One region of the Xanthomonas sp. F4 genome, then DNA from elsewhere that is predicted to be linked to it. Evidence: riboswitches for the same ligand, from Rfam matches in the RefSeq annotation. Region 1 holds a riboswitch; each other region holds the start of a gene.
What was found. Region 1 has a riboswitch for cobalamin ahead of metE (5-methyltetrahydropteroyltriglutamate--homocysteine S-methyltransferase). Riboswitches for the same ligand answer to the same signal wherever they lie in the genome.
Positions count from the first base shown of each region.

Region 2: another riboswitch for cobalamin. It lies ahead of btuB (TonB-dependent vitamin B12 receptor); the one in region 1 lies ahead of metE (5-methyltetrahydropteroyltriglutamate--homocysteine S-methyltransferase).
Region 3: another riboswitch for cobalamin. It lies ahead of FHR66_RS16490 (CoA-acylating methylmalonate-semialdehyde dehydrogenase); the one in region 1 lies ahead of metE (5-methyltetrahydropteroyltriglutamate--homocysteine S-methyltransferase).

Region 1 is NZ_JAASQX010000008.1:40,610-50,142, reverse strand. It holds gene FHR66_RS19340 (DUF1501 domain-containing protein) at 1-407, opposite strand, end outside; gene FHR66_RS19335 (DUF1800 domain-containing protein) at 437-2,020, opposite strand; gene FHR66_RS19330 (ATP-binding protein) at 2,233-3,603, opposite strand; gene FHR66_RS19325 (response regulator transcription factor) at 3,686-4,369, opposite strand; gene FHR66_RS19320 (hypothetical protein) at 4,443-4,835, opposite strand; gene dusA (tRNA dihydrouridine(20/20a) synthase DusA) at 5,248-6,267, opposite strand; cobalamin riboswitch at 6,412-6,665, shown strand; gene metE (5-methyltetrahydropteroyltriglutamate--homocysteine S-methyltransferase) at 6,877-9,168, shown strand; gene FHR66_RS19305 (choice-of-anchor X domain-containing protein) at 9,407-9,533, shown strand, end outside.
Region 2 is NZ_JAASQX010000001.1:197,613-207,145, forward strand. It holds gene fabB (beta-ketoacyl-ACP synthase I) at 1-387, opposite strand, end outside; gene fabA (3-hydroxyacyl-[acyl-carrier-protein] dehydratase FabA) at 387-902, opposite strand; gene dinB (DNA polymerase IV) at 1,112-2,173, shown strand; gene gph (phosphoglycolate phosphatase) at 2,619-3,272, shown strand; gene btuB (TonB-dependent vitamin B12 receptor) at 3,757-5,628, opposite strand; cobalamin riboswitch at 5,743-5,959, opposite strand; gene FHR66_RS00950 (TfoX/Sxy family protein) at 6,244-6,672, opposite strand; gene FHR66_RS00955 (GAF domain-containing protein) at 6,669-7,151, opposite strand; gene bioD (dethiobiotin synthase) at 7,269-7,958, shown strand; gene FHR66_RS00965 (phasin family protein) at 8,374-8,751, opposite strand; gene queD (6-carboxytetrahydropterin synthase QueD) at 9,021-9,380, opposite strand.
Region 3 is NZ_JAASQX010000005.1:176,577-186,109, reverse strand. It holds gene FHR66_RS16520 (response regulator transcription factor) at 1-357, shown strand, start outside; gene FHR66_RS16515 (epoxyqueuosine reductase QueH) at 400-1,062, opposite strand; gene mmsB (3-hydroxyisobutyrate dehydrogenase) at 1,059-1,949, opposite strand; gene FHR66_RS16505 (enoyl-CoA hydratase/isomerase family protein) at 1,946-3,121, opposite strand; gene FHR66_RS16500 (enoyl-CoA hydratase) at 3,118-3,927, opposite strand; gene FHR66_RS16495 (acyl-CoA dehydrogenase family protein) at 3,924-5,114, opposite strand; gene FHR66_RS16490 (CoA-acylating methylmalonate-semialdehyde dehydrogenase) at 5,114-6,628, opposite strand; cobalamin riboswitch at 6,768-6,967, opposite strand; gene mntP (manganese efflux pump MntP) at 7,474-8,049, shown strand; gene FHR66_RS16480 (TonB-dependent receptor) at 8,406-9,533, opposite strand, start outside.

The DNA.
Region 1 (9,533 bases):
TAGTCGCTGCGCTGCCCGGCCGGCTGCCCGGCCTCGATGCTGTCCTGGGTCTCGAAGTGGCTGCGCGACAGGTCGTCGGTGCCGGCAAAGGGCACGAACGCCAGCTGCTTGTCGTTCCATAGCGGCATCAGCGTGTCGCGCAGCCGCGGATTCAGGCCCCACTGGGTGTCCAGCGCAATGGCGCTGTTGGGATTGGCCGGATCCGGCTTGGCGATCGCCAGGCTCGGCCGCGAGGCGTAGTAGAAATCGCTCGCGTACGGGACCAGCAGGTTGTTGCAGTCGTAGCCGCCGCGCAGGAACACCACCAACAGGCGCGGCGACGGCGCAGGCGCGGCGAACAGGCGCCCGGCGAACGGCAGGCTGGCCGCGGCGGCGGCGGACGCGAGCAGGAAGCGGCGACGGTGCATGGCGGATCTCCGTGCGGCGAAGGCCGCGGTCAGCGGTAATTGAAGTCGGGGGAGGCCAGCAGGTAGCCGTTCCACTCCTGCTGCGAGCGCGCCTGCGCCAGCGCCTGGCGCGTGGCGTCGCTCAGTTGCGGCTCGATCGCGTGGTAGTACAGCGGCGTGCTCAGTTGTGGGAAACCGCCGTGCTGCTGCCCGTCGACGGTGAACAGTTGGGTGTTGCCGTTGCCGATCGCACGCGCGATCTCGAAGCGCTGTGCCATCTGCCCCGAACTGTTCCAGGCACTGGACTGCAGCGACCAGCCATCGGGCGTGATCCGTCCGAAGCTCGGCTCGCCCATCTGATTCAACCAGCCCAGCAACGGTTGCGGATTGACGATGGTCTGCCCGTCGTAGGCCAGGCGCAGCGCCGAGACCAGGAAGCGGTACGGATCCTTGAACTTGTGCGGCGCGCCGGCCGCCATCTCCGGCGCAGTGAACATCACCTGCAGCACCGCGGCGATGTCGCCATCGCTGCGCTGGAACGTGCGCGCCATCTTCTCCACCAACGCCGGCGGCGGATCGTCGGCGACGAAGTATTCGGCCAGCTGCCGCGAGATGAAGTGCGCGCACGCCGGCTGGCGCACGATCAGTTGCACCGCGCGCTCGACCTCGTCGAAGCCGCCGCCGGCGATGCGCTGACCGAGCAAGGTCTTGTCGCCGGGCTGGTGCCGTGCCGGATTGAACTCGAACGCGCCGCGGCGCACATACTGGGCCTGCAGCGCCGGCGGCAGTTTCGGCGGCCCGTCGCGGTCGACCGGCGCGATGCCGACGCCGGTGAGGATCAGCGCCAGTTGCTGCACGTCCTTCTGCGTGTAGCCGGCGTTGACGCCGAGGGTATGCAGCTCCATCAGTTCGCGCGCGTAGTTCTCGTTGACCTTGCCCTTGGCGTTCTGCGCGTTGTCCAAGTACTCCAGCATCGCCGGGCTCTGCAGCGTCGCCATCACCAGGTCGGAGAACTTGCCCAGCGCATGCGGGCGGATCGCGTTGTCGGCGTAGTCGGCCACGGTCCAGTGCAGGCGGCCCTTGTCGGCGAACACGCTGAAATGGTTGAGCCAGAACCACACCATCTGCTCGCGCAATTGGTCCGGCGCGTAGATCGCACGCAGCAGCTGCGCCTGCCGTGCCTGGTTCAGCAGCAGATCGCCGCGCTGTTGCGCGGCCTTCTTCGCCGCGACCTTGGCATCGCCGTCCGGCATCGCCTTGATCGCCTGCTGTGCGGCAGCCTGCTGCTTGAGCAATTCCTGCACCGGCGTGTGCAGCGCCTCATAGCCATCCAGTTGCGCGCGCACCGGTGCCGGCAGCGCGGCATCGCCCGTATCGGCCTGCAGTTGCTCGCGCAGGAAACGCTTGCGGCCGTCGTGCTCGAACTGCGCCACGCTGGCGCTGTCCAGGCCAAGGGTCATCGACTGCAGCCAGCGCGCGTCGTCGCGCTTGATCACCTTGTCGCTGGCGGCGATGGCGCCGACGGTGAACAGCACCAGCAGCAACGACAGCAGCAGTCGCTGGGTGTTGCGCAACACCCGCCGGCCGCGCACGCGCAGACGCGTTGCTGCAGGACGATGCCGGGATACGGACATGCGAGGCTCCTGGACAAAAAGCGGCGTGAAGACCGGCGCAGTATCGCCAGCTGTGCGCCGGTCGCGTTAAGCCACTGTCGGAAACCTCCCGGTCATTTGCACGGGATTCACCTGCTGCTGCGGCGCAGCAGCGTCATGTGCGGTCTGTCAGTGCTCATGGCCGCTGCGCGGCGGGATGTCGGTCCCAACCCAGCGCGGGAACGCTGCTGGACTCAAAATCCCGGCGGCAGGGTGACCAGGAAACGTGCCCCGCCCAGTTCCTCGGAGCGGCTGACCTGCAATTCACCGCGGTAGCCCTTGACTAGGTCCTGCACGATCGCCAGGCCGATGCCGTGGCCGTGCACACGCTCGTCGCCGCGCACGCCGCGCTGCAGGATATGCGCGACCTCGTCCGGGGCGATGCCGGGGCCGTCATCCTCCACCGAGATAATCAGGCCGGCACGGCGGCTGCCGGCGGCCGGTTCCGGGCGCACGCTCAGCAGCACCCGCCGGCGCGCCCACTTGAACGCATTCTCCAGCAGGTTGCCGAGCAGTTCCTGCAGGTCGCCAGGCTCGCCATGGAAGCGCGCGCTCGGCTCGATGTCGAACTCGCACAGCACGCCCTTGGCCGCGTAGACCTTCTCCAGGCCGCGCACGATCTCCTCGGCATTGGGCTCGATCGGCAACGGCGCAGCGAACAGCTTGTGGCCGCTGGAGGCGGCGCGCGCCAACTGATACGACACCAGGTTGTTCATGCGCCGCAGCTGCACGTCCAGCTCTTCGCGCAGCTCCGGCCCCTGCGCGCCGCTGTCGAGTTGGGTCCGCAGTACCGCCAGCGGCGTCTTCAGGCTATGCGCCAGGTCGGCCAGGGTGTTGCGCTGGCGGTCCAGGTTCTCGCGCTCGCTCTCGATGAAGGCGTTGATGCTGTCGGTCAGCGGCTCCAGCTCGCGCGGATGGCGATCGCCCATGCGCATGGCTTCGCCGCGCTGCACCTTGGTCAGTTCGTTGATCACCCGGCGCAGCGGGCGCAGGCTCCATTGCAGGATGAAGGCCTGCAGCACCAGCAGGATCAGGCCGGCGCCGCCGAGGTTGAACCACACCCGGCCGCGGAACACGCGCAGCTGCGCGCCCAGCGCGCGGGTGTCCTCCATGATGTAGATGGTGACCGGGGTTTCCTTGTCGCGGCGCACGTAGGCCAGGCCGATGCCGTAGCGGTAGACCTCGCCCTCACTGCCGTCGATCTGGGTCATCGGCCAGGGTCCGTCGAAGGTTTCCTGGCGCGGCTCGAGCATGCCGCCGCGCGGTGGCAGCGGGCCCTCGCTGGACATCGAGATCCAGCCTTCTGTGGGCAACACGATCTGCGCGTACAGGCCGCTGCCGGGCCGGTCGAAATGCGGGTCCGGCGGCGGCTTGTCGTTGTTGATGTACAGCGACCCGTCGCGGGCGACGTCGATGTTGTTGGCGTACGCGGTGGCGTAGCTCTTCAGGCGCTCGCGCAGGTTGCTCAACGCGGTGTCGGCGAACGCCTGGTCCAGCGCGTAACCGGCCGCGGCCAGGAACGCCAGCAGGCTGAGGCTGGCGGCGAGCAGCTGGCGCGCCTGCAAGGAACGCGGGCGCCAGCGTTTGTACCACCTGGGTCGTGCCGCCACGCGGTCGCTTCCTCGGTGTGCTCGCCGGCGCCTGCGATCAGCCTTCGGTGCGCGGAATCGCGAACCGGTAGCCGCGGCCGCGCACGGTCTCGATCGGCTTCAGCTCGCCGTCCGGGTCCAGCTTCTTGCGCAGGCGGCCGATGAACACTTCCAGCACGTTGGAATCGCGGTCGAAATCCTGCTGATAGATGTGCTCGGTCAGGTCCGCCTTGGAGACCAGTTCGCCGGCATGCATCATCAAATACTCGAGTACCTTGTACTCATAGCTGGTCAGGTCGACGTTGCTGCCGCTGACGCTGACGGTCTGCGCCGCCAGGTCCAGCGCGACCGGACCGCATTCCAGGGTCGGCTTGCTCCAGCCGGCGGCGCGGCGCAGCAGCGCATTGACGCGCGCCAGCAGCTCTTCGACATGGAACGGCTTGACCAGGTAGTCGTCGGCGCCCTGCTTGAGGCCTTCGACCTTGTCCTGCCAGCTGGAGCGCGCGGTGAGGATCAACACCGGAAACTTCTTGCCTTCGTCGCGCAGCGCCTTGATCAGCTCCATGCCCGACATCTTCGGCAGGCCGAGATCGATGATGCCCACGTCGAAGGGCACTTCGCGGCCCATGTACAGGCCTTCCTCGCCGTCCTGCGCCGCATCCACCGCAAAGCCTTCGCGCTTCAGGCGAGCGGCCAGGGTCTCTCGCAGCGGAGCTTCGTCTTCGACCAGAAGGATACGCATGAACTCTCCCTAGTAACTTACAGGTGGCCGGTGGCCGGGGCGGTGTGTGGAACCTGAACCGAACTATCCGGACTCACGGGTGATCGTCGCGTGGTGGCTCGGGAGGCTCGCCCGACCGCGGCGCCCGCGGCGGTGCCGCACGGCCAGGCTGCGGATCGTCCATGTAGCGTACCCGCCCACGGCCGTCCATGTACTTGACGCGGTTGATGTCGCGTCCGTCGAACGGCACGCGCTCGGCGCCGAGGATCTGGCCGCCGGTGGACCGTTGCACCCGGCGCACCGCATCGGACAGGGAACTGCCGGCATAGTCACGGCTGCGTCCCGCGTCGCGCTCCGGCGGCGCCATCGCGCCCGGCATGGGCGGCTGCTGCGCACGGCCATGCCCAGCCGCGACCGACGCCAGCGCGAGCGCGAAGACGGCGGCGAAGCGGTAGTGGCGGGAAGCAGGAGAAGTCACGACGGGCATCCTAACGGACTGATCGGAAACGTTCAAAACTTGTGAAGCGCGACACCTCGTGGAAACGAAGACGACCTCGAGAAATCGAGGCAAATTCTTGATTTTTCGGGGTGAATCCGGTCTGAACTTTTCCGGCCGCCACGGGCGACATTCAGTCAAATGAACCTGTGAAGAGTCGATGCAAGGGCCGCGCCAGGGGTCTGGAGAGGCCCTACGGCAGGTGCTTCGCAGCGTCTCCGGGAACGCAGAGACTAGCCGGCCATACCTGAACGGAATCCCTGAACGAAAGGATAAAAGTGGGATGCGGACCCGTCGCCGACCGAGTCGCGACGCTGTCCTACGCTATCGAGAAGAGACGAGGTCGACCAGCCGATGAGCAAGGCCATGGCGCCTCCGCTGCGTTCCGATTGGCTCCCGCCGATCAGGCCGCCGCGCGTGTCGCCCCATCGGTGATCGCCAACGCCCGCTCCAGTAGCGCCCAATCCGCACCCGGCCGGTGCGCGCCCTCGCTGAGCACCTGGCGGAAGGCGCGGCCGCCGGGCTGGCCATGGAATAGGCCGAGCAGGTGCCGGGTGATGTGCTTGAGCGCCAGGCCCTCGGCCAGGCGTGCCTCGACGTAGGGACGCAGCGCACGCAGCAACTCCGCGCGCGGACGCGGCGCGGCGCCGGTCAGGGCCGCGTCCAGTCGGTGCAGGACGTAGGGGTCGTGATAGGCCGCGCGGCCCAGCATCACCCCGTCCACTGCCTGCAACTGCGCCTGCGCCGTCTCTACCGCGGCCAGGCCGCCGTTGAGCACTACCTGCAGCTGCGGCCGCTCGCGCTTGAGCCTGTGCGCCCAGTCGTAGCGCAGCGGCGGCACCTCGCGGTTCTCCTTCGGCGACAGGCCCTGCAGCCAGGCGTTGCGCGCGTGCACCACGAACAGCCCGCAGCCGGCCGCGGCAACCTGGTCGACGAAGGCCAGGAACACCGCATAGTCGTCGTCCTGGTCCACGCCCAGCCGGCACTTCACCGTCACCGGGATGTCCACCGCCGCGACCATCGCCGCCACGCACTCGGCGACCAGCGCCGGCTCGCGCATCAGGCAAGCACCGAAGCGCCCGGCCTGCACCCGGTCGGACGGGCAACCGCAATTGAGGTTGATCTCGTCGTAGCCCCAGTCCTGGCCGATCCGCGCCGCCTGCGCCAGCAGCGCCGGCTCGCTGCCGCCGAGCTGCAGCGCCAGCGGATGCTCGGACGCATCGAAATCCAGCAACCGCGCACGATCGCCCAGAACCACCGCATTGGCGTGCACCATTTCGGTGTAAAGCCGCGCCGACGGCGCCAGCAACCGGTGGAAGATCCTGCAATGCCGATCGGTCCAGTCCATCATCGGGGCGACGGACAGGCGCAGCGAGGCGGCGTAACGCGCGGGGAGATCGGCGGTGGGGAGCGGAAGCGTCATCGGCACGACGGACGGGCGCCGCCGGCTATCCGCCGCAGCGCCAAGTCATTGGCTTAGGGATCAATAGCTTACACGTTCGCGATGAACGTTGCCGGGACCTACCGACAAAAACGCACTGGCGCTTGACCCGCCGCCGCATCCGGCCTATCGTGCGCTCGCCGAAGGTATTCATCTCTTCATTCGGATGAAGGGATGGATTTAAACGGGAATCCGGTGACGGCCGGCGCCGCAAGCGCCTGCCCATTCCGGAGCTGCCCCGCAGCGGTGAATGGAAACGACCTCCGTCAATGGCACTGGGCCGGCGCATGCCGGCCTGGGAAGCGACGGACAGTAGGTGCGCAGCCGGCACGGTGCGCGTGTCCATCAGCCCGAATACCGGCCCCGGCCGGAGGACCGTGCGTCCTCCGATTCGACCTGGCGCCTCCGCGGGGAGGCGGCCGGACCGCGACCCGGCCTTGCGCCGCGCCGCGTCGTCCGCCTGCCCGCGCGGTACCGGTTCGCCCGCGGGGGCGAAGGTCGCTGGCGTGGCGGGCGGTCCGTGCGAACGGGACGCGCGGCGCGCGGTTCCTTCGTTCCTCAATGCCCTTGAACGCAATGAGGAAACGCAACATGACGATCGTGACCAACCTGGGCTTCCCGCGCATCGGTGCGCGACGCGAGCTCAAGCAGGCGCTGGAACGCTACTGGCGCCGCGACATCGATAGCGCGCAACTGCAGGACACCGCACGCGACCTGCGCCTGCGCCACTGGCAGCTGCAACGCGAGGCCGGGGTGGACGTGCCGCCCAGCAACGACTTCAGCCTGTACGACGCGATGCTCGACACCGCGTTCCTGTTCGATGCGATCCCGCAGCGCTACCGCGCGCTGGCCGATGCCGATCCGCTGGCCGGCTACTTCGCGATGGCGCGCGGCACCCAAGAAAACGGCCTGGACCTGCACGCGCTGGAAATGACCAAGTGGTTCGACACCAACTACCACTACCTGGTGCCGGAGCTGGCGCGGCGCCAGCACTTCCGCCTGCGCGGCGACAAGCCGGTGGTGGAGTTCCTGGAAGCCAAGGCGCAGGGCATCCAGACCCGGCCGGTGCTGATCGGGCCGGTGACCTTCCTGGCGCTGTCCAAGACGGTGGACGGCAGCGACCGCTGGGCACTGCTGGACAGTCTGCTGCCGGTGTACGCCGACCTGCTGCAGCGCCTGCATGCGGCCGGTGCCGGCTGGGTGCAGCTCGACGAGCCGGCGCTGGTGCTGGACCTGGACGACGCCGCGCGCGCCGCCTATCGCCGCGCCTACGACGTCCTGGCGCAGGCGCCGCGGCCGAAGCTGCTGCTGACCAGCTATTTCGGCGAGCTGGGCGACAACCTGGAGCTGGCGATGGCGCTGCCGGTGGACGGCGTGCACGTGGATCTGGTGCGCGGCGTGGCGCAACTGGACGCGGTGCTGCAAGCCTTGCCAGCCGGTCGCGTACTCTCGGCCGGCCTGGTCAACGGCCGCAACGTGTGGCGTACGCCGCTGGACAACGCGCTCACCCTGGCCCGTTACGCGGCCGGCCATGTCGGCCGCGAGCGGTTGTGGCTGGCGCCGTCGTGCTCGCTGCTGCATGTGCCGGTGGATCTGCAGCAGGAGACCAAGCTGGACCGTGAACTGGTCGGCTGGCTGGCCTTCGCCAGGCAGAAGCTGCAGGAACTGCGCACCCTGGCCGATGCGCTGGACGATCAGCCGCAGGCGCAGGCGGGACTGGATGCAGCGCGCGATGCGTTGGCCAGCCGCCGTGCCTCCGCCCGCGTGCACCGCGCCGAGGTGGCGCGACGGGTAGACGCACTGACCGACGATGCCGGCCGCCGGCAGTCGCCGTATGCGCAACGCCGCCAGGCGCAGCAGGCCGCGTTGCGGCTGCCGCTGTATCCGACCACCACGATCGGCTCGTTCCCGCAGACCGAGCAGGTGCGGCAGGCGCGCGCGCAGCACAAGGCCGGCAAGCTCGACGATGCCGCGTACGACGCGTTCCTGGCTGCCGAGACCGAACGCTGCGTGCGCGCGCAGGAGCAACTGGGCCTGGATGTGCTGGTGCACGGCGAGTTCGAGCGCAACGACATGGTCGAGTACTTCGGCGAGCAACTCGACGGCTTCGCCTTCACCCGGCACGGCTGGGTGCAGAGCTACGGCTCGCGCTGCGTGAAGCCGCCGATCATCTACGGCGACGTGCAGCGTCCGGCGCCGATGACGCTGCGCTGGACCCAGTACGCGCAGTCGCTGACCGAGCGGCCGATGAAGGGCATGCTGACCGGGCCGGTGACGGTGCTGCAGTGGTCGTTCGTGCGCGACGACCAGGAGCGCGCGCAGACCTGCCGGCAGATCGCGCTGGCGCTGCGCGATGAGGTGCGCGACCTGGAGGCGGCCGGCATCGGCGTGATCCAGATCGACGAGCCGGCGATCCGCGAAGGCCTGCCGCTGCGCCGCGCCGACTGGCAGGCGTACCTGGACTGGGCGGTGCAGTGCTTCCGCATCGCCGCGGCCGGCGTGCGCGACGCCACGCAGATCCACACCCACATGTGCTACTCGGAGTTCAACGACATCATCGAGGCGGTGGCGGCGATGGACGCGGACGTGATCTCGATCGAGACCTCGCGCTCGCGCATGGAACTGCTCGATGCCTTCGTGCGCTTCCGCTACCCGAATGCGATCGGGCCCGGCGTGTACGACATCCATTCGCCACGCGTGCCGAGCACGCAGGAAATGGTGGAGTTGCTGGAGAAGGCGCGGGCGGTGCTGGATCCGCAGCAATTGTGGGTCAACCCGGATTGCGGGCTGAAGACCCGCGGCTGGGCGGAAACGCGCAGCGCCCTGGAAGCGATGGTCGCCGCGGCGCGGCAATTGCGCAGTCAGCAGGCGCAGGCGGCGTGACCGGCGATGCCCGGCGCCACGTGCGCCGGGCATCTTCGTGCTCCAGGCATGTCCAGCATCCCAGTTCGGCGTGCTTTGCTGCATTGCGTCTTTGTCCGGCAATGTGCGCTGGCTATAACCGCAGGCGAACGCGTGGCGAGGGGGCGCTGCGTCCTCGCCGACGTGCTGCCGGCGGCGCATCGCGCCGCGAGGTCCGGTAGGTGCGTCTGCTACTCAGCACCGCCAGGGAGAGCGCGTCATGCCGAAGTTGTCGAAACTGTCCGCCGTCTGCGTCCTGTATCTCGTCGTCCCCACCGCCGCGCTGCACGCGGCCGAACTGATTCCCAAACAACTGGCCGGTCCGCCGGAGGAGTTCGCGCAGATGC
Region 2 (9,533 bases), on a different contig from region 1:
CGGGCCGACCTTGCGCACGCCGCGGTTGCGCAGCAGGTCCGCCGCTTCCACCTGCCAGTGGCTGGAGCCGCCGCCGGAGCCGGCGATCAGGCCGATCCGCGGATCGCTGATCGCCGCCTCGTCCAGGCCGGCATCGGCCAGTGCATCGCGCAGCGCCAGGTAGGCGTAGGCCGAGGCATCGCCCATGAAGCGCTTGAGCTTGCGGTCGATCGCCGCGTCCAGGTCCAACTGCACATCGCCACCGACCTGGCTGCGCAGGCCGGCTTCCACCGCCTGCGGGTTATGGCGGATGCCGGACTGGCTTTCGCGCAATGCGCGCGACACGCTGTCCAGGTCGTTGCCCAGGCATGAAGTGATGCCCATCCCAGTAATTGCCACGCGCCGCATCAGAATGCCTCCGTCGAAGTGAACAGGCCCACGCGCATGTCCTTGGCGGTATAGATCTCGCGCCCATCCACCGACATGCGGCCATCGGCCACCGCCATCACCAGCTTGCGGTTGATCACCCGGCTGATGTCGATCTCGTAGACCACCTGCCTGGCGGTGGGCAGCACCTGGCCGGTGAACTTCACCTCGCCCACGCCCAGCGCACGGCCACGGCCGGGTGCGCCCAGCCAGGTCAGGAAGAAGCCGGTCAACTGCCACATCGCATCCAGGCCCAAGCAGCCGGGCATCACCGGGTCGCCGATGAAATGGCAGCCGAAGAACCACAGGTCCGGGCGGATATCCAGTTCGGCGCGGATCACGCCCTTGCCGTGCGCGCCGCCGGTCTCGTCGATGGCGACGATGCGGTCGAACATCAGCATCGGGTCGTTGGGCAGGCGCCCGGCGTCGGCGCCGAACAGCTCGCCGCGTGCGCTGGCGAGCAATTGCTCGCGAGAATAGGAGGACAGACGACTCATGAGCGGAACATTCCCAGGCGAGACAGTCGAGGCGCGCAAGAGTGCATGAGCCTTGCGCGTTCAATCAAACGTTTTATCCGTACGCACGCGTAGTGTCGGCATCTGCGGCGGCGCGCGCACTGCGCCGGATCAAGGCGCGCATTCTCAGCCCGTGCGCAGTGCGGGGCTTATCATGCGCGCACCGTTCGCAGGCGTAGGGTATGGGGTCGATGCGCAAGATCATTCACGTCGACATGGATGCGTTCTACGCGTCCGTGGAGCAGCGTGACGATCCGGCGCTGCGCGGCAAGCCGGTGGTGGTGGCCTGGCGCGGCATGCGCTCGGTGGTGTGCGCCGCCTCCTACGAGGCGCGCGTGTTCGGCGTGCGCTCGGCGATGCCGGCGCTGCGCGCCGAGCGGCTGTGCCCGGACGCGATCTTCGTGCCGCCGGATTTCGCTCGTTACAAGGCGGTGTCGCGGCAGGTGCGCGAGATCTTCCAGCGCCACACCGACATGATCGAGCCGCTGTCGCTGGACGAGGCCTACCTGGACGTCACCGCGCCCAAGGGCGAATTGCGCACGGCCACCGAGATCGCCCAGACCATCCGCGCGCAGATCCGCGAGGAAACCGCGCTGACCGCCTCGGCCGGGATCGCGCCGAACAAGTTCCTGGCCAAGATCGCCTCGGACTGGCGCAAGCCCGACGGCCAGTTCGTGATCCGTCCGCATCGCGTGGACGCGTTCCTGACGCCGTTGCCGGTGAACAAGGTGCCCGGCGTGGGCAAGGTGATGGAGGCCAAGCTGGCGGAACTGGGCATCGCCACCGTCGGCGACCTGCGCGCGCGCGGCGAGGCCGAACTGGAAGCGCGCTTCGGCAGCTTCGGCCTGCGCCTGTACCAGCGTGCGCGCGGCATCGACGAACGCCCGGTGGAGTCGGACCAGCCGGTGCAGTCGATTTCCTCCGAAGACACCTTCGCCGAAGACCTGGCGCTGGACGCACTGGAGCCGGCGATCCGGCAACTGGCCGAGAGGACCTGGAACGCCACCCGCCGCACCGACCGCATCGCGCGCACGGTGGTGCTGAAGCTGAAGACCGCGCAGTTCCGCATCCTCACCCGCAGCTTCACTCCGGAGCAGCCGCCGGATTCGCTGCAGGCCTTGATCGACATCGCCCTTGCGCTGCGCGAGCGCGTGGACCTGCCGACGTCCACCCGTTACCGCCTGGTCGGCGTGGGCCTGTCCGGCTTCCACGAACGCGAGCCGGGACAGGCGCAGGGGCGCTTGTTCGGTTGAGCTGGTCGCGCGCGGGGGGCTTATCGTGTTGTGCCTGGCGTGTGGATTGAAACGGGTTGTTGTAGCCGTTGAGGATGCCGAGTTGGCAGCCGCACCTTCACCGGTGCAGAGGTCGAAATAGGAACGGCTGCACCATAGGCAGCGTCTGTCGCAGTCCTGCCCTTAAGTGTGCGTGGATTGAAACCCGATCCGGGACAGCCACGACAGGCACCAGCTCCAGTCGCACGGTTACCGGCGTGGATTGAAAGCCAAGGGAGACGCGAGCGAACCGGAAACGCGGCCTTCGCCTCTTCCGCGTCGGGACTGAAGTCCCTCCCACAGGGGCATGCTGCAAGGATTGGAACACCGACTTCATCGTCTGGTCATGCTGATCGGCCTTGTCGCGACCGCATACCAGCCTTGCCCCACCTACAATGCGCACTTCCCCCTCCCGCACTGGCACGATATGACGTTCCCCTACGCATTGGTGGTGTTCGACCTGGACGGCACCCTGGTCGACAGCGGCGCCGACATCGCCGAGGCGTTGAACCGCACGCTGGCCGACTTCGGCCTGCCGCGCGTGCCGGAGGCGACCGTGCTCGGCTGGATCGGCGAGGGCGTGCGCAAGCTGGTCGAGATCGCCTGGCGGCATGCCGGCGACGCCACGCCACTCGAGACGGTGATGCCGACCTTCATGCGCCACTACGCCGAATGCCTGTTGCGCAGTCCGCGGCTGTATCCCGGCGCGGCCGAGACGCTGACGCAACTGCACGCGGACGGGGTGACGCTGGCGTTGTGCACCAACAAGCCGTCGGCGATGGTGCCGCCGCTGCTGCGCCATCTGGGCGTGGCCGATCTGTTCTCTGCGGTGCTGGGCGGCGACAGCCTGCCCGAACGCAAGCCCAGCCCGGTGCCGCTGCTGCACCTGGCACAGCAGTTCGCGCAACCGCCGGCACGCTGCCTGATGGTCGGCGATTCGGGGACCGACCTGCAGGCCGGGCAGGCGGCCGGCATGCCGGTGGCGCTGGTGCGCTACGGCTATCCGCGCGATCTGGATCTGGCCACCGCCGACGTGGTGCTGCTGATGGACGACCTGCGCGAGCTGCTGCAGTTGCGCTGAGGCGCTGCGCAGCGCCCCGGCGCAGCGCGAAGATCCAGCTCTTTCGTACAAACGGCTTCAGCCGCGACAGGCTTTCCCGGCAAAGCCCGTCGCGGCTGAAGCCGCTCCCACAACCCATGACGCATTACGCCCCTCTCCCCCTGGGAGAGGGGTTGGGGTGAGGGTACGGGCGCGTAGCGGGCGCCGAACTGTAAGGTTTGTGCGGCGATGCATGAGCACGAAGGCGGGTGTTTGCGTTCGACAGCCAGCGGCCCTTATCGCGAGCGACCAATTGCGCGATGCGTGGCGCATGCCTGCGTTGAGAATGCGCGCATCTACATCCGACGTGGTCGCACATGCCGCCTTTCGTAGGAGCGGCTTCAGCCGCGACGGGAGTTCGCGGGAAAGCCTGTCGCGGCTGAAGCCGCTCCTGCAAAAAAGACGCGCGTGTTTTCCGTGCGGGCTGCCCCGCGCCACGCCCGCCGGCGCAGCGCGGGACGCCGACTCAGCGCGCCGCCGGCGCGTAGCGCAGGGTCAGCGCGTACTCGCGGCCAGGCTGGTTGTACCAGTTGATGGTCTGGTAGTCGCGGTCGAACACGTTGCTGGCCTTGGCCTGCAGCGTCCAGTCCGGGGTGAACGCGTATTCCGCGCGCAGGTCGACGGTGCCGTAGCCGGCCAGGCGTACGCGGTTGGCCGCATCGTCGAAGCGGTGGCCGCTGCCGAACACGGTGACGCCGAGCTTGACCGGGCCGATGCCGCGATCCACGTCCAGGCGCGCGGTGTTCTGCGCGCGGCGCGCCAGCCAGTTGTCGCGGTTGTCGCCATCGCTGCGGTTGCGCGGGTCGGTGTGGCTCAGCTGCGCCGACAGTTCCCAGCCGGCCAACAATGCATAGCCGGTCAATTCGGCGCCGCGGATGCGCGCCTCGTCCACGTTGACCGGCAGGAAGCTGACCGCGTCGTAGGAGATCAGGTCCTTGACCCGGGTCTCGTAGGCGTTGAAGGTCCAGTTCCAGCTGTCGGCGTACTGCGCCACGCCCAGGTTGCCGCTCTTGGAGCGCTCCGGCTTCAACTCCGGATTGCCGGCGAACGGGTAGTACAGATCGTTGAAGGTCGGTGCCTTGAAGCCGGTGCCGACGCTGGCGGTGAGCTTGAGGCCATGCGCCAGCGCCAGGCCCCAGCCGAGGCTGCCGGTGGTGTGTTCGCCGAACTGCTCGTTGTCGTCGCTGCGCACGCTGGCCTGCACCTGCTGCGCGCCGAAGCGGCCCTGGTACTCGGCGAACACGCCGGTGTTGTCGCGGCTGTCGACGTCGAAGGCGGTGGTGCTGGTGACGTGCTCGCGTTGCCAGTCGCTGCCGACGCTCAGCAGGTGGCCTTCGGCCAGGGTGACGTCGCCCTGCAGCGCGGCGGTGTCGCGGCGGCTGTCGAAGGTGCTGACGAAGCTGCGGGTGCGCGCGCCGGGGGCACGGTAGTAGCTGTCGGCGTCGTCGACGTTGCGACCGAGCTGCGCGGCCAGGTGCAGGCGATCGGACGGGGTCCAGTCCAGCTTGCCGCCGAACACCTGCTGGGTGTTGTCGGCCTCGTTGCCGGCGAACAGCGGATCGCCGTCGTACTCGTTGCGGCTGTCGATGTTCAGCGCCTGGCCTTCGATGCGCAGCGTGTCGGTCAGCGCGTAGCCGCCGCGCGCGCTCAGCGAGACGTTGCGGTAGCCGTCGCGGTCGGGCTGGTCGACGAAGCAGCCGGCGAACAGCGTGGCCGAACCGTTGCAGGCATTGATGCCGTCGGTCTCCTGGTAGCCGCCCTGCACGGCCAGCCAGCCGCGCTCGCCGCGGTTGCTGAAGCCGGCGCCGGCCTCGCGCAGGCCGTGGCTGCCGCCGCCCAGGCTCAGGTTCTGCTGGAAGCCCTGACCGCCGCGGCGGGTGAAGATCTGGATGACGCCGCCGATCGCGTCGGAGCCGTACAGGCTCGACCGCGGGCCACGCACGATCTCGATGCGCTCGATCTGGCTCAGCGGCAGGTCCTGGAACGCGGCCAGGCCGGCGCTGGCCGAGCCGATGCGCACGCCGTCGACCAGCACCAGCACGTGGTCCGATTCGCTGCCGCGCAGGCTCAGCGTGGTCAGCTTGCCCAGGCCGCCCTGGTTGGAGATGCCGATGCCGGCGCGGCCCTGCAGCAGCTGCGCCAGCGACGTGGCCTGGCTGCGCTCGATCTCCGCGCGGTCGATGACCTGCGCCGGGACCACGCTGTCCTCCACCGAGATCTGGGTGCGGGTGGCGGTGACCAGGACCTGGTCGAGATCGGTGGCGGCGTCGGCGGCGTGGGCCAGCGCGGGCAGGGACAGGGCGGACGCGATCGCGACCGAAAGCAGGCGGGACGACATGGGTGGCAACTCCGGCGCGCGGCTGCGCGCTGTGACGGCGAGGGAGTCGCGAACGGAAGGTGCAAGCGGACGGCGCCGAACGCGGCGCGGCACGCCGCGACGCCCTCCGCATCGCAACCAGTGAGCTGCAAGGCCGGTCTCCGGGCTGGCGATCGGGGAGGCGGACCTCCCGGCTGCGACGCCTTCCCATGCCGTGGCACAGTGGCGAAAGTCGTCAGCGCGGATCGCTTACCGTTGCGGGGGCAGCGCCGGCCTTGTCGCAAGACGCACCGGCTTCCCGTTTCAACCCGCTGGCCGGAGCCGGTGGGTCACCTTGAAGCGGCGCGATTGTACGCGATCGCCGCTGGCTGCGCGGGGTAGGGCATGCCCATCCATCCCGGGGATGCGGCTTTGGGTCTGGCAGGCGCACCACCGGTATTGCGCGGCGTAGCGCCGAGGGGTAGTCAGGTCGGGCCGCGCGGCGCAGGCGACATGCCGGCCAGACTCCGCCCGAAGGGCTGTGATCGCGCGCGTCCGTGCTCGCGTCGTCGCTCGGGCGCGGACTCACATCCACGTTCTGCGTTGTCACAGGCATGCGCAATCAAGGCGCGGCATGCTTGCGGATGCGGCAACGCCCTAGTCGGCGTGGGTGCCGTGGCCGTCGTCGTCGCCGTGATGGTCGTCCATCGGCGTTTCGTGCGTGTCGTGCGCGTAGGCGCCGTCGGCGTCATCGTCGCCGCGCGTGTCGTCGCGGTCGAAATGGGTCGTCGCCACCGGCCCGGCGACCGGCAGGCCGCGCTGTGCCGGCAGCGCCGCCGTTGCGGTTTCCAGCTCGCCCAGCAACTGCGCGCGGCGCGCCTCGGACAGTTCCTGCCAGTGGCAGCCGCTGAGCGCGCCTTCCAGCGAGTACAGCAGGTTGAGGCTGGGCTTGAAGCCGGCGCGCTTGACCTTGACGAAGGCGCCGACCGCGCCGGCCGCCTCCAGGTCCTGCTGCGTGCGCACGCCGACCTGGCGCAGCCAGGCCGCGCTCTTGGGGCCGATGTTGCGCAGCTTGGCCGTGCTCATCGCAGGCTGTCGATGAAGACCTGGGCGATCGCTTCCAGGCCGCGCTGGTCGTCGGCGTCGAAGCGGGCCAGGTCCGGGCTGTCCAGGTCGAACACGCCGACCAGCGCACTGTCGCGCAGCAGCGGCACCACCAGTTCCGAGCGCGAGGCGGAATCGCAGGCGATGTGTCCGGGGAACGCCTCCACGTCGTCGATGCGCTGGGTCTGGCCGCTGCTGGCGGCCGCGCCGCACACGCCCTTGTGCAGCGGAATGCGCACGCAGGCGGGCAGGCCCTGGAACGGGCCGACCACCAGTTCCTTGCCGTCGTAGAGATAGAAACCGACCCAGTTCAGCCGCGGCAACGCGTGGTACACCAGCGCGGCCAGATTGGCGGCATTGGCGATGCGGTCGGGCTCCCCGGCGACCAGGGCACGGGCCTGGTCGAGCAACTGGGCGTACTGTTCCGGCTTGCTGCCGGTGAGCGAGGACGAGGCGAACATCGCGCGAGTCTAGCAGCGCGCTGCGTCCGCCGGCACCGCGGCGGCTGACGCGCGCGACGCGCCCGGCTATCCTGCGCGCCGCCGCGCGTCCCGCCGGCCAACCGACAGGGTTTTTGCATGGCTGTTCCCGCCTTCTACGTCACCGGCACCGATACCGGCATCGGCAAGACCATCGCCAGTACCGCGCTGCTGCATGCCTTGCGCGCGCGTGGTCAGCGCGCGGTGGGCATGAAGCCGGTCGCCAGCGGCTGCAGCCGCGACGCTGACGGCTGGCGCAACGAGGACGCGCTTGCCCTGCAGGACGCGAGCGCGCCGCGGCCGGCCTACGCCGATCTCAATCCCTACGCGCTGCCGCTGCCGCTGGCGCCGGAACTGGCCGCCGCCGATGCCGGCGTGCAACTGGAACTGGCGCCGATCGCCGCAGCCTTCGAGCGCCTGCGCGCGCAGGCCGACGTGGTGGTGGTGGAGGGCGTCGGCGGCTGGGCGGCGCCGCTGTCGGCGACGCTGGATCAGGCCGATCTGGCGCGCGCGCTGGGACTGCCGGTGGTGCTGGTGGTCGGCCTGCGCCTGGGCTGCCTCAACCATGCCCGGCTCAGCGCCGCGGCGATCGCCGCCGACGGCCTGCAGTGCATCGGCTGGATCGGCAACGAGATCGACCCGGCGATGGAGCGCATCGACGACAACATGGCGATGCTGCGCGCGCGTCTGCCGATGCCGTGCTGGGGCCGCCTGCCGTACCGGCCGCAACCGCAGGCCGCGCAGTTGGCGGCGGAGCTGCAGCCGTGGGCGGGAATGTCGCCGGACTGAGCCGCTGCCGAGACGCGCGCTGCGCTGCCGGCTTGTGTGGGAGGGACTTCAGTCCCGACGCCTTGCCGATGACGCGTCGGGGCTGAAGCCCCTCCCACAGGCAGGCATCCCGACGGCGGGATCGGGCTCGTCCCGAATGTTCGCTCCCACTCCCGAAGCACGCGCATAAGCCGGTAGAAGAAGAGATCTACCGGTTTCGAGCAGAGCATCGGCGCTGAAGCCTCTCCCATGAAGGAAACCAGGAACGCCGGGACGCGCGGGATCGACAAATCCCCAATCCCCACTCCCGAATCCCGTCCATAAAAAAGGCCCGGTAGAGGGAGGGATCTACCGGGCCTGGGGTTGCACGGGGGGAGGGACCCATGCAGACCGAGCGTGCGTCGGGCGGCGAACCGCAGCGACGTCGAAAACGGTATTACTTGGCGGTGGGCTTGGCCTTGGGCGCAGCCTGTTCGGTCGCCGCCTCGAACTGGTGCTTGGCCAGCTGGCCGATCGCCTCGGAGGTCTTCAGGCCCAGGCCGAACACTTCCTGGTTGGCCGTGGCCAGCCGCTCGAAGTTGTCGCGGGCGATCTGCAGGCCCTTCGGCCACAGCGCCTGCACGGTGCCCAGATCGCGGGCCTCGGTCAGTTCGCCGAGGAAGCCGGTGGTGGCCGACACGTTCTTCTCGAAGGTCTTCAACTGCACGCCGAACACGCTCTCGGCGCTCTCCAGCGCCAGGCGGTTGGCACGCGCCGCGGCAGCGGCGAACTGCTGGGTGTAGCTGCTGAACTGATCGTTGAATTGAGCGGACATCATGCAACTCCGTTGGAATGCCGACTGCTGTTGCAGTGCAACATACGCCCATTCTGCTGCGATGCAACAAAATTTTCTGAAGCCGCTCAGGATGCGTTCAATCTACCTTCCGGATCAATGGTTTGGCGCAATTTCCCGGGGCTCGGCAAGGCGCCTCTGGGTTTCTGGCAAGCGCCAATGCGCGCTACGACGCACGGGCAGGCGGCATCGCAAACGCTCAGCCACCGCGGTGCCGCCCTTGCGATTCCCCACTCCCCATTCCCAGCCTTTCAACCCGGACCGCGATAACGGCAGCCGGAGGTGCAGGTTTCATGGACCACCACTTCGCTCAGCAGCGGCAGCGCCGGCTTGAGCCGGTCCCAGATCCACACCGCCAGGCGTTCGCTGGTGGGGTTGTCCAGGCCCTCGATGTCGTTGAGGTAATGGTGGTCGAGCTGGTCGTAGAGCGGGCGGAAGGCCGCCTTGATGTCGCCGAAATCCATGACCCAGCCGCTCTCGGCGCCGGGTTCGCCGCTGACGTGCAGCTCGATGCGGAACGAGTGCCCGTGCAAGCGCGCGCACTTGTGGCCGGGCGGCACGTTGGGCAGGCGGTGTGCGGCTTCGAGGGTGAAGACTTTGAAGATATCCATGGGCGGCATTGTACGGGCAGGGGCGGGAGCGGCGCGGTCGCGCGCGGGTCGAGGCGATGCAGCGGCGGTGGCCCGCGGCAGGCATCGCACGGCGACGCCGTGCCTGTGCCCGCGTTGGGACCACGCAACGAAAAAGCCGCCCCGAAGGGCGGC
Region 3 (9,533 bases), on a different contig from region 1:
CCCAAGTCGGCCGACTCGGACACCATCGGCCTGGCCCTGGGTACGGTGCTGGACGGCGAACACTGGGCGCCGCCGGAGGCGCACAACGTGCCGCCCACCGACCGCGCCGAGCGCGAGGTCGGGCAGCGCCTGCGCGAACTGACCCCGCAGCAGTTCCGGGTGCTGCAGATGCTCGGCGCCGGCAGCCTCAACAAGCAGATCGCTTACGACCTGGGCGTGTCCGAGGCCACCATCAAGGCCCACGTCACCGCGATCCTGCGCAAGCTCGGCGTCACCAACCGCACCCAGGCGGTGCTGCTGGCCGGCAAGCTGGCCATCGACAGCGACGCCATCGTGCTGCCGCCGGAAGAGGACTGAGCCGCCGCCGGGAGCGCGCACGCCCCGGCCTGCAGGCCACGCTCAGCCCGATGTCCCGTCTTCGTCGCCATAGAACAGCACGCCGAGCTTGATCCGCTCGCGGCCCTGCGCGCGGCGGTGGCGATTGGTGTCGCGCAGCGAATACACGCAGCCGCAGTATTCCTGCTGGTAGAAGCGCTCGCGCTTGCTGATCTCGACCATGCGCGCGGCGCCGCCGTGCTTGCGCCAGTTGTAGTCCCAGTAGGTCAGCGCCGGGTACGGGGACGCCGCGCGGATGCCGCTGTCGGTGATCTGGCGCATGTCCTTCCAGCGCGAAATGCCCAGCGAACTGGTCATCACCGCATAGCCATGCTCGTGCGCGTACAGCGCGGTGCGCTCGAAGCGCATGTCGAAGCACATCGTGCAGCGGATGCCGCGTTCGGGCTCGTTCTCCATGCCCCGGGCGCGGGCGAACCAGTTGTCGGTGTCGTAGTCGGCATCGACGAAAGGCACGCCATGCTGTTCGGCGAAGCGGATGTTCTCCTGCTTGCGCAGCTCGTATTCCCTGGCCGGGTGGATGTTGGGGTTGTAGAAGAACACCGTGTAGTCGATACCGGACTCGACGAAGGCCTCCATCAACTCGCCGGAACACGGCGCGCAACACGAGTGCAGCAGCAGGCGTCCACCGTCGCCGGGCAGGGTCAGGCGCTCGCGGACATTGCTCATGGCGAATCCGCCAACAGTTGCACGACGCTGGAGAAGTCCAGGCCGCCGCGGCCCTGGCGGCGGTTCAGCGCGTACAGGTTGCGCGCCAGTTCGCCGAGCGGGATCGCCGCGCCGGTGGCCATCGCCGCCTCCGCGGCCAGGCCCAGGTCCTTGAGCATCAGGTCGCTGCCGAAGCCGCCGCTGTAGCCGCGCGAGGCCGGCGCCTGTTCCAGCACGCCCGGCCACGGGTTGCAGACCTCGGTGGCCCAGCTGCGGCCGGTGCTGACCGCCATCATCCGCGACAGCGCCGCCGGATCCAGCCCATGCGCGGCGCCCAGCGCGAGCGCTTCGCCGGTCGCGGCCATGATCACCCCCAACGCCATGTTGTTGCACAGCTTGGCCACCTGCCCGGCGCCGGCCTCGCCCATGTGGAAGATATTGCGGCCCATCGCCTCCAGTACCGGCCGCGCGCGCTCCAGGGTCGCGGCCGGGCCGCCGACGATGAAGGTCAAGGTCCCGGCAGCGGCGCCGGCGGTGCCGCCGGACACCGGCGCATCCAGCGGCTGCAGGCCGCGGGCCTCGGCCGCAGCGGCCAGCGCGCGTGCGGAGGCGGGAGCGATCGTGCTGCTGTCGATGAGCAGCGCGCCTGCGGGAATGTGCGCGAGCAGCCCCTGCGCACCGAGGAACAGGTCTTCGACATGACGGCTGGCCGGCAGCATCGAGATCACCACCTCGGCCTCGGCGACCGCGGCCACCGCGCTGTCGGCGGCATGTGCGCCAGCGGCGGCGGCAGCCGCGAGGGCAGTGGGGTTGAGGTCGAACACGCGGACCACGTGCCCGGCCTTGACCAGGTTGACGGCCATCGGGCCGCCCATGTTGCCCAAACCGATGAAAGCGATCCGGCTCATGCGCGGGTCTCCGTGTGGCGGCCGAGATCGGCCAGGGGGTGGGCCTGCGGCGGCCAGGGCGCGTGGAAGAAATCGCGCGCCCACGCGGCGGACGCGGCCTCGAGGGTGGCCGGCTGCCAGTGCGGGGCGCGGTCCTTGTCGATCAGCAGCGCGCGGATGCCTTCGGCGAAATCGCCATGCGCGGCGCAGTGCAAGGCGACGGTGTACTCCAGCCGGAACACCTCGGCCAACGACAGCGATGCGGCGCGCTGCTGCAGCTCGAAGGCCAGCCGTGCCGAGCCTGGCGCGCCGGCCGCCAACGTCGCCTGCGCCGTCGCCATCCACGGATCGGTGGCATCGAGGCCGGCGATCGCCGCCACCACCGCGTCCAGCGTGGGGTGCGCACAGGCGCTGGCGATCGCCGCGGCGTGCCGTTGCAACGGACCGGCCGGCGCAGGCGTGGCGAAACGGGCCAGCAGCGCGTCCAGCGCGCGCGAGGTGTCTTGCGCGGCAGCCGGCCAGGACGTCGCCTGCAGCGCGGCCAGCACCTCCGCACGCGCCGCCTCCGGCACGTGCACATCGGCCATGCCGGCATAGATCGCATCGCCGGCACCGAGCGGTGCGCCGGTCAAGGCCAGGAACAGGCCCGCATGCGCCGGCACCCGCGACAACAGCCAACTGCCGCCGACGTCGGGAAACAGGCCAACCGTGATCTCGGGGAAGGCGAGCCGGGACCGTTCGCCGACCACGCGGTGGCTGGCGCCCGCCATCAGCCCGATCCCGCCGCCCATCACGATGCCGTGGCCCCAGCACAGCACCGGCTTGGGGAAGGTATGGATGCGGTAGTCGAGGCGGTACTCGGTTTCGAAAAAGGCCTCGGCATGCGCATCGCCGCGCGGGTCCGCCTGCGTGTCAACGCCGTGCGCCACGCGCTCGCGCATCCCGCGATACAGGCCATGCAGATCGCCGCCGGCGCAGAACGCCTTCTCGCCCGCGCCCTGCAGCACCACCAGTGCCACCGTCGCGTCCTGCGCCCACTGCGTCAGCTGCGCATCCAGCAGGCGCGCCATCTCCAGCGATAGGCCATTGAGGGTGCGCGGCGCGTTGAGCGTGGCGATGCCAATGCGGCGGCCGTCGCCAGCGGCACGCGTCTCGAACAGCACCGCGGCGGCGTCGGTGGCGAGCGCGCTCACGCGTTCCTCCATACAGGCGCACGCTTGCCGAGGAAGGCGTTGACGCCCTCGGCCTGGTCGGCGCTGTCGAACAGATCCACGAACGCCTCGCGCTCGCTGACCAGCGCGCTCGCATGCGACTGCATGCGGGTGGCCTGCACCAGGCGCTTGGCCGCGGCCACGCTGATCGGACTCTGCCGCGCCGCCTTGGCCGCCCAGTCCAGCGCGCGCGCCAGCGCCTGCCCGGTCGGCACGATTTCCTCGACCAGGCCGATCCGCAGCGCGGTCTCGGCGTCGACCCGTTCGCCGAGCAGGATCATGCGCTTGGCCCAGCCTTCGCCAACCAGCCGCGGCAGGTTCTGGGTGCCGCCGGCGCAGGGCAGCAGGCCGACCGTCGCTTCGGGCAAGGCCATCTGCGCCTGCGCCTCGGCGATGCGCAGGTCGCAGGCCAGCGCCGCTTCGAGCCCGCCGCCCATCGCATAGCCGTTGATCGCGGCGATGCTGACCCCGCGGAATCGGCTCAGCGCCTCGAAGGCCTCGCCGAAGCGCCGTGCCGCTTCGCGCGCGAGCGCCTTGTCGCCGTCGGCGAACTGCTTGAGGTCGGCACCCGCGCTGAAGAACTTCTCGCCGGCGCCCACGAGCACCAGCGCATAGATGTCGCGATCGGCGTCCAGCGCGCCGACCAGTTCGCCCAGCGCACGCAGGCTGTGCACCGTCCAGGTGTTGGCCGGCGGATTGGACAGGGTGACCACGGCAGTGTGGCCGTCGATCTGCAGGGCCAGCCCGGTCCAGTCCCGGCGGCGGTAGGAGGTGTCGGCGGCGCTCATCGCAATTCCTCTTCGGTGTTCAACAGGTGGCGCGCGACGATCACGCGCATGATTTCGTTGGTGCCTTCCAGGATCTGATGCACCCGGCTGTCGCGCAGCAGGCGTTCGACCGGGTACTCGCGGATGTAGCCGTAGCCGCCGTGCAACTGCAGCGCGTCGTTGCAGATCGAAAAGCCCGCATCGGTGGCGAAGCGCTTGGCCATCGCGCACCACACCGTCGCATCGCGCGCGCCGGCGTCGAGCTTGCGTGCGGCGGTGTGCACCATCTGCCGCGCGGCGACCAGTTGCGTGGCCATGTCGGCCAGGGTGAACTGCAGGGCCTGGAACTCGGCGAGCTTCTTGCCGAACTGGCGGCGCTCGCCCAGATAGCGCCGCGCCGCGTCCAGGGCGCCCTGCCCCGCGCCCAGCGAGCACGCAGCGATGTTGAGGCGGCCGCCATCGAGGCCGCGCATCGCGATGCGGAAGCCCTCGCCCTCTTCGCCCAGGCGATGCGCGAGCGGCACGCGCACGCCGTCGAAACTCACCGCGCGGGTCGGCTGGCTGTGCCAGCCCAGCTTGTCCTCGTTGCGCCCATAGGCGATGCCCGCCGCATCGGCCGGCACAGCGAACGCGCTGATGCCGCGCGGGCCGTCCTCGCCGGTGCGCGCCATCACCACCAGCAGGTCGGTCGCGCCGGCGCCGGAAATGAACGCCTTGCTGCCGTCGATGCGGTAGCCGTCACCATCGCGCACCGCCCGGGTCTTCAGCGCGGCCGCGTCGGAGCCGGCACCGGGTTCGGTCAGGCAGTACGAGGCGAGCTTGGCGCCACTGGCCAACGCCGCGCCCCAGTCCCTGCACACGGCCGGCGTGGCGAAACGGGTCAGCATCCAGGTGGCCATGTTGTGGATGCTGATGAAGGCCGCGGTGGACGGATCGACCGCGGCCAGTTCCTCGAACACGATCGCCGCATCCAGGCGCGACAGCCCGCTGCCGCCGGCGTGCTCGTCCACGTACAGGCCGCAGAAGCCGAGTTCGCCGGCCTTGCCGATCGCCTCGCGCGGAAAGATCCCGTCCGCGTCCCAGCGCGCCGCGTGCGGCGCCAGTTCGGCCTGGGCGAAGCCGCGCGCGGCCTCGCGATAGGCGCGCTGCGCCTCGTCCAGCCCGACATCGGCCGACTGCTCCAGCGGCCACTGCATCGCCGCGGCCATCACGACAGGCGGATCGTGGTGTTGACGCCCTGCCCGGCGCCGGCATCGTCGAACCAGCGCGCAGTGACGGTCTTGGTCTGCGTGTAGAACTGCACCGCCTGCTTGCCGTAGGGGCCGAGGTCGCCGAGCTTGGAGGCACGCGAACCGGTGAACGAGAACAGCGGCACCGGCACCGGAATCGGCACGTTGATGCCGACCTGGCCGACATCGATCTCCTCCTGGAACTTGCGTGCGGCGGCGCCGGACTGGGTGAACAGCGCCGTGCCGTTGCCGTTCGGATTGACGTTGACCAGGGCGATCGCATCTTCCAGCGTAGCCGCCTCCAGGATCACCAGCACCGGGCCGAAGATCTCCTCGTCGTAGATGCGCATGCCCGGCGCGACCCCGGAGAAGATCGTCGGGCCGACGAAGTTGCCATGAGCGAATCCGGGCACCGTCGGGTTGCGTCCGTCCAGTTCCAGCGTCGCGCCCTCGGCGATGCCGGTGGCGATCAGCGCTTCGATGCGCTCGCGCGCACTGCGCGAGATCACCGGCCCCAGATCGGTGCCGGGTTCGCTGCCGGCGTTGACCTTGAGCGTCTGCGCCTTGGCCACCAGCGCCGGAATCCACTGCCGCGCCTCGCCGACCAGCACCAGCGTCGAAGCGGCCATGCAGCGCTGGCCGGCGGCGCCGAAGGCCGCCCCCACCAACGCGTCGAGGGTCTGCTCGCGCGCCGCATCCGGCAACACCACCGCATGGTTCTTCGCGCCCATCATGCATTGCACGCGTTTGCCGGCCAGCGCCGCACGCCGGTAGACGTGGGTGCCGACCTTGGTGGAGCCGACGAACGACAGCGCCTTGATGTCGGCGTGGTCGCACAGCGCATCGACCACCTCGGCGCCGCCATGCACGACGTTCAGCACGCCCTTGGGCACGCCCGCCTGCACCGCCAGTTCGACCAGGCGCATGGTCACCAGCGGATCCTGCTCGGATGGCTTGAGCACGAAGGTGTTGCCGGTGGCGATGGCCATCGGGAACATCCACAGCGGGATCATCGCCGGGAAGTTGAACGGGGTGATGCCGGCGCACACGCCCAACGGCTGCAAGAGCGTGTAGGTATCCACGCCGTTGGCGACGTTGTTGGCCAGTTCGCCGAGCTGCAGGTTGCCGATCGCCGCGGCCTGTTCCACCACTTCCAGGCCGCGGAACACGTCGCCTTCCGCGTCCGCCAGGGTCTTGCCCTGCTCGCGGGTGAGGATCGCCGCCAGCTCGCCCATGTGCGCACGGATCAGTTGCTGATAGGCCAGGAAGATCCGCGCGCGGGTGCCGATCGGCGTCTTGCGCCAACTCGCGAACGCGCGTTGCGCGGCGGCCACGGCGGCATCCACTTCCGCGGCCGTGGCGAACGGCACGCGCGCGAGCACGTCCTGGGTCGCCGGATCGACGACCTCGCGCCATTGGCTGCTGCTGGATTCGACGAACGCACCGTCGATCAAGAGCTTGACGGTCGCCACGTCGGCGCCGGTCCGGGTCATCTGGTTCACGGGTCCTGTCTCCTCATCGCATCACCACCGGGCGGGCGGCGATGGACAGGACAAGCGAACGCGCGGCGCAAGGGCCCCGACGTCGTTCCGCTCGTCAGGTTGCCCACCGCAACACCCGAGAAAGAACGTCGCAGGACGTCCACGTCAGGCCGGTCTCCGGGCTTGCGAGCAATGCGCGACCGCATCACCCCGACACCTTCCCGCTTGCGCAGTGGTCTGTTGTCGGGTGTTCTCGCCTACCGTTGCGGGGGCAGCGCCGGCATCGGACCGGCTTCCCGTTTCACCCGGTGCGTCTTGCGACGACCAGGCACCTGAAGCGTGGCCAGTGTAGTCGCGCCGCGGCGACGGCAACACGCTGCAGCGCAGCGCGCGGTGTTGGCGTCGGCACGCAGCGCCGCCATTGCCGACCGCACACAGCCGCGTTCGCCTCAGCAGGCGGCGCGTATCACCAGCATGCACAGCGCCGCAGCGGCGACACCGGATTCCCTGCAGCGATCAACCGAATGCGCTGCAGTGATCACGGGCGCTGCGGGCCATCGCAGCACCCCACGCGGAACGCCGGCCTGCACGCGCCGCTATAGCCGATGCTAAGAAGAGAAGCTGCAGGTTCGCGTGCGTTCCAGGTATGTTCGCCGCAATTGACGGCTGTTAGACTGCGCGTCCCCTTGGGGAGTAGCCTGCTGTCCGACCTGCGCGGACAGCGCCCGTGTCAACACACTCGGCCGATGCGCCGTGGTACGGGCAGCCAGTTCGGTTGGCGAGACCAGCGGCGAGTGCGCAAGGCGAAGGCCGGGCGCGCGCGCTCGTCGTTGTCGCCTGTCCCGGTACGGTTCCCCATGTCGTTTCTTTCGATTCTCCTGCTCGGCATCGCCATGTCGACCGACGCCTTCGCCGCCGCGGTTGGCAAGGGCGCGGCGATGCAACGTCCGCGCTGGGCCGACGCGCTGCGCGCCGGCCTGATCTTCGGCTGCATCGAGGCGCTGACCCCGGCGCTGGGCTGGGTGCTGGGCCAGGCCGCGTCCAAGTACGTGGTCGCCTTCGACCACTGGATCGCCTTCGGCCTGCTCGGCGCGCTGGGCGTGCACATGATCGTCGCCGGCCTCAAGCCGGAGTCCGACGCGCCCGACGAGGCCGCGCCCAAGCGTCACGGCTTCTGGAGCCTGGCCGCCACCGGGTTCGCCACCAGCATCGACGCGATGGCGGTCGGCGTCGGCCTGGCCTTCCTGGACGTGAACATCGTCGAGGTCGCGGCGATCATCGGCCTGTGCACGCTGACCATGGTCACCCTGGGCATCATGCTCGGCCGCGCGCTCGGCGCGCTGGCCGGCAAGCGGGCGGAGATCGTCGGCGGCGCCCTGCTGATCGCGATCGGCAGCACCATCCTGTTCGAGCATCTGCACGGCGCGGGGTGAGCGCCGCGGCGCCTGTTTCGGCCGGGATTGGGGATTCGGGATTGGGGATGTGCGGCGACGGTGCGCGCCCATCCCGCCATGCCGGCGCCTTCGGTCAGGCCGGCCTGTCAGTGAAGTTCAGGTAGGTGGACAGGATGCAGTGATGGCACTGCGCAGCGCCACCCAGGGAGTTGGGTGGCGCTGCGCGACCAACATCATGAGTTCTGCGGGAAGAATCCATAACTTGCCGTTGAAATTGATGGCGTGTTCGGGAAATCCTCACCAGCACCAAACCGACAACCAGGCATTACCCACTTGGAATCAGCGCCCCATGAAGAGGCGCCGATGCCATTTACTTCGCAACACCTTGCTGCGCATTAGAACTTGTACGTGGCACGCATCCAGTAGTAACGGCCCAGCGTGTCGTAGGTGCTCACGTCGGTGTTCGCGTTCAACACGTTGTTCTGATACATCATCGGCGGCTGCTTGTTGGTCAGGTTGTCCACGCCCAGATCCAGGCGCAGGTTCGCCCCGGCCATGTCGTAACCCACCTGCAGCGCGTGGTACATGTAGCTGCCGTAGTCCAGCACCACGCCCTTGAACTGCGCGTCGGCGGACATGTTCTGGGTCAGGTCGCCGCTGCCGACCTGCATCTTGCCGATCCAGCGCGTGGTCCAGCTCGCATCCCAGTTGCCCAGCTTCCAGCCGAGCAGGGCATGCGCGCGCCAGTGCGCGTAGTTGCCGTAGGACGAGTTGTAGCGGCCGGCCATGTGCACCACCGTGTCCCCGGTGTCGATGTCGTAGCGGTGCAGGTAGGTGCTGTCCACGGTCACGGTGAACTTGCCGTAGTCGGTGGCGGGCAGCGCGTAGCTCGCGCCCAGGTCGATGCCCTGGGTATTGAGCTTGCCGATGTTCACCACCGGCGTCTGGATGTAGTCGATGTTGCCGGCGCTGACGCTGCTGGCGGGATAGCGGTGGATGTAGCTGCAGTACGGGCTGTTGTTGTCGTTGTAGCAGAGGTCGGCCACGGTCTGCGCGGAGATCGGCTGGATCAGATCATTGAGCTTGACCTTCCACCAGTCGAGGTTGACCGACAGGCCCGGCACGTACTCGGGGCTGTAGACCAGGCCGTAGTCGAACGAGGTGCCCTTCTCCGGCTTGAGCTGGTAGCCGACATAGGTGGCACCGGACTTGATCGCGTTGGTCTGCGAAAGGCCCGTGCCGCTGAAGCCGGCCGGCACGCCGGCGCAGGCGTTGTCATGGCCGCTGCCGCTATAGCCGACGCACGGATCGATGAAGTTCGGCGCGTCGGCGGTCGGGCCCTGGTAGATGTCGGTGATGGTCGGCGCGCGGAACACCTGCGCCGCGGTGCCACGCACCATCAGGTCGTGGATCGGCCGCCATTCCACCTGGAACGAGGCGCTGTTGTTGCCCGACCGCACGCTGCTGTAGTCGGAGTAGCGGTCGCTCAGCGTCAGGTTGAGCGCGCCGATCGGCGAGGACTG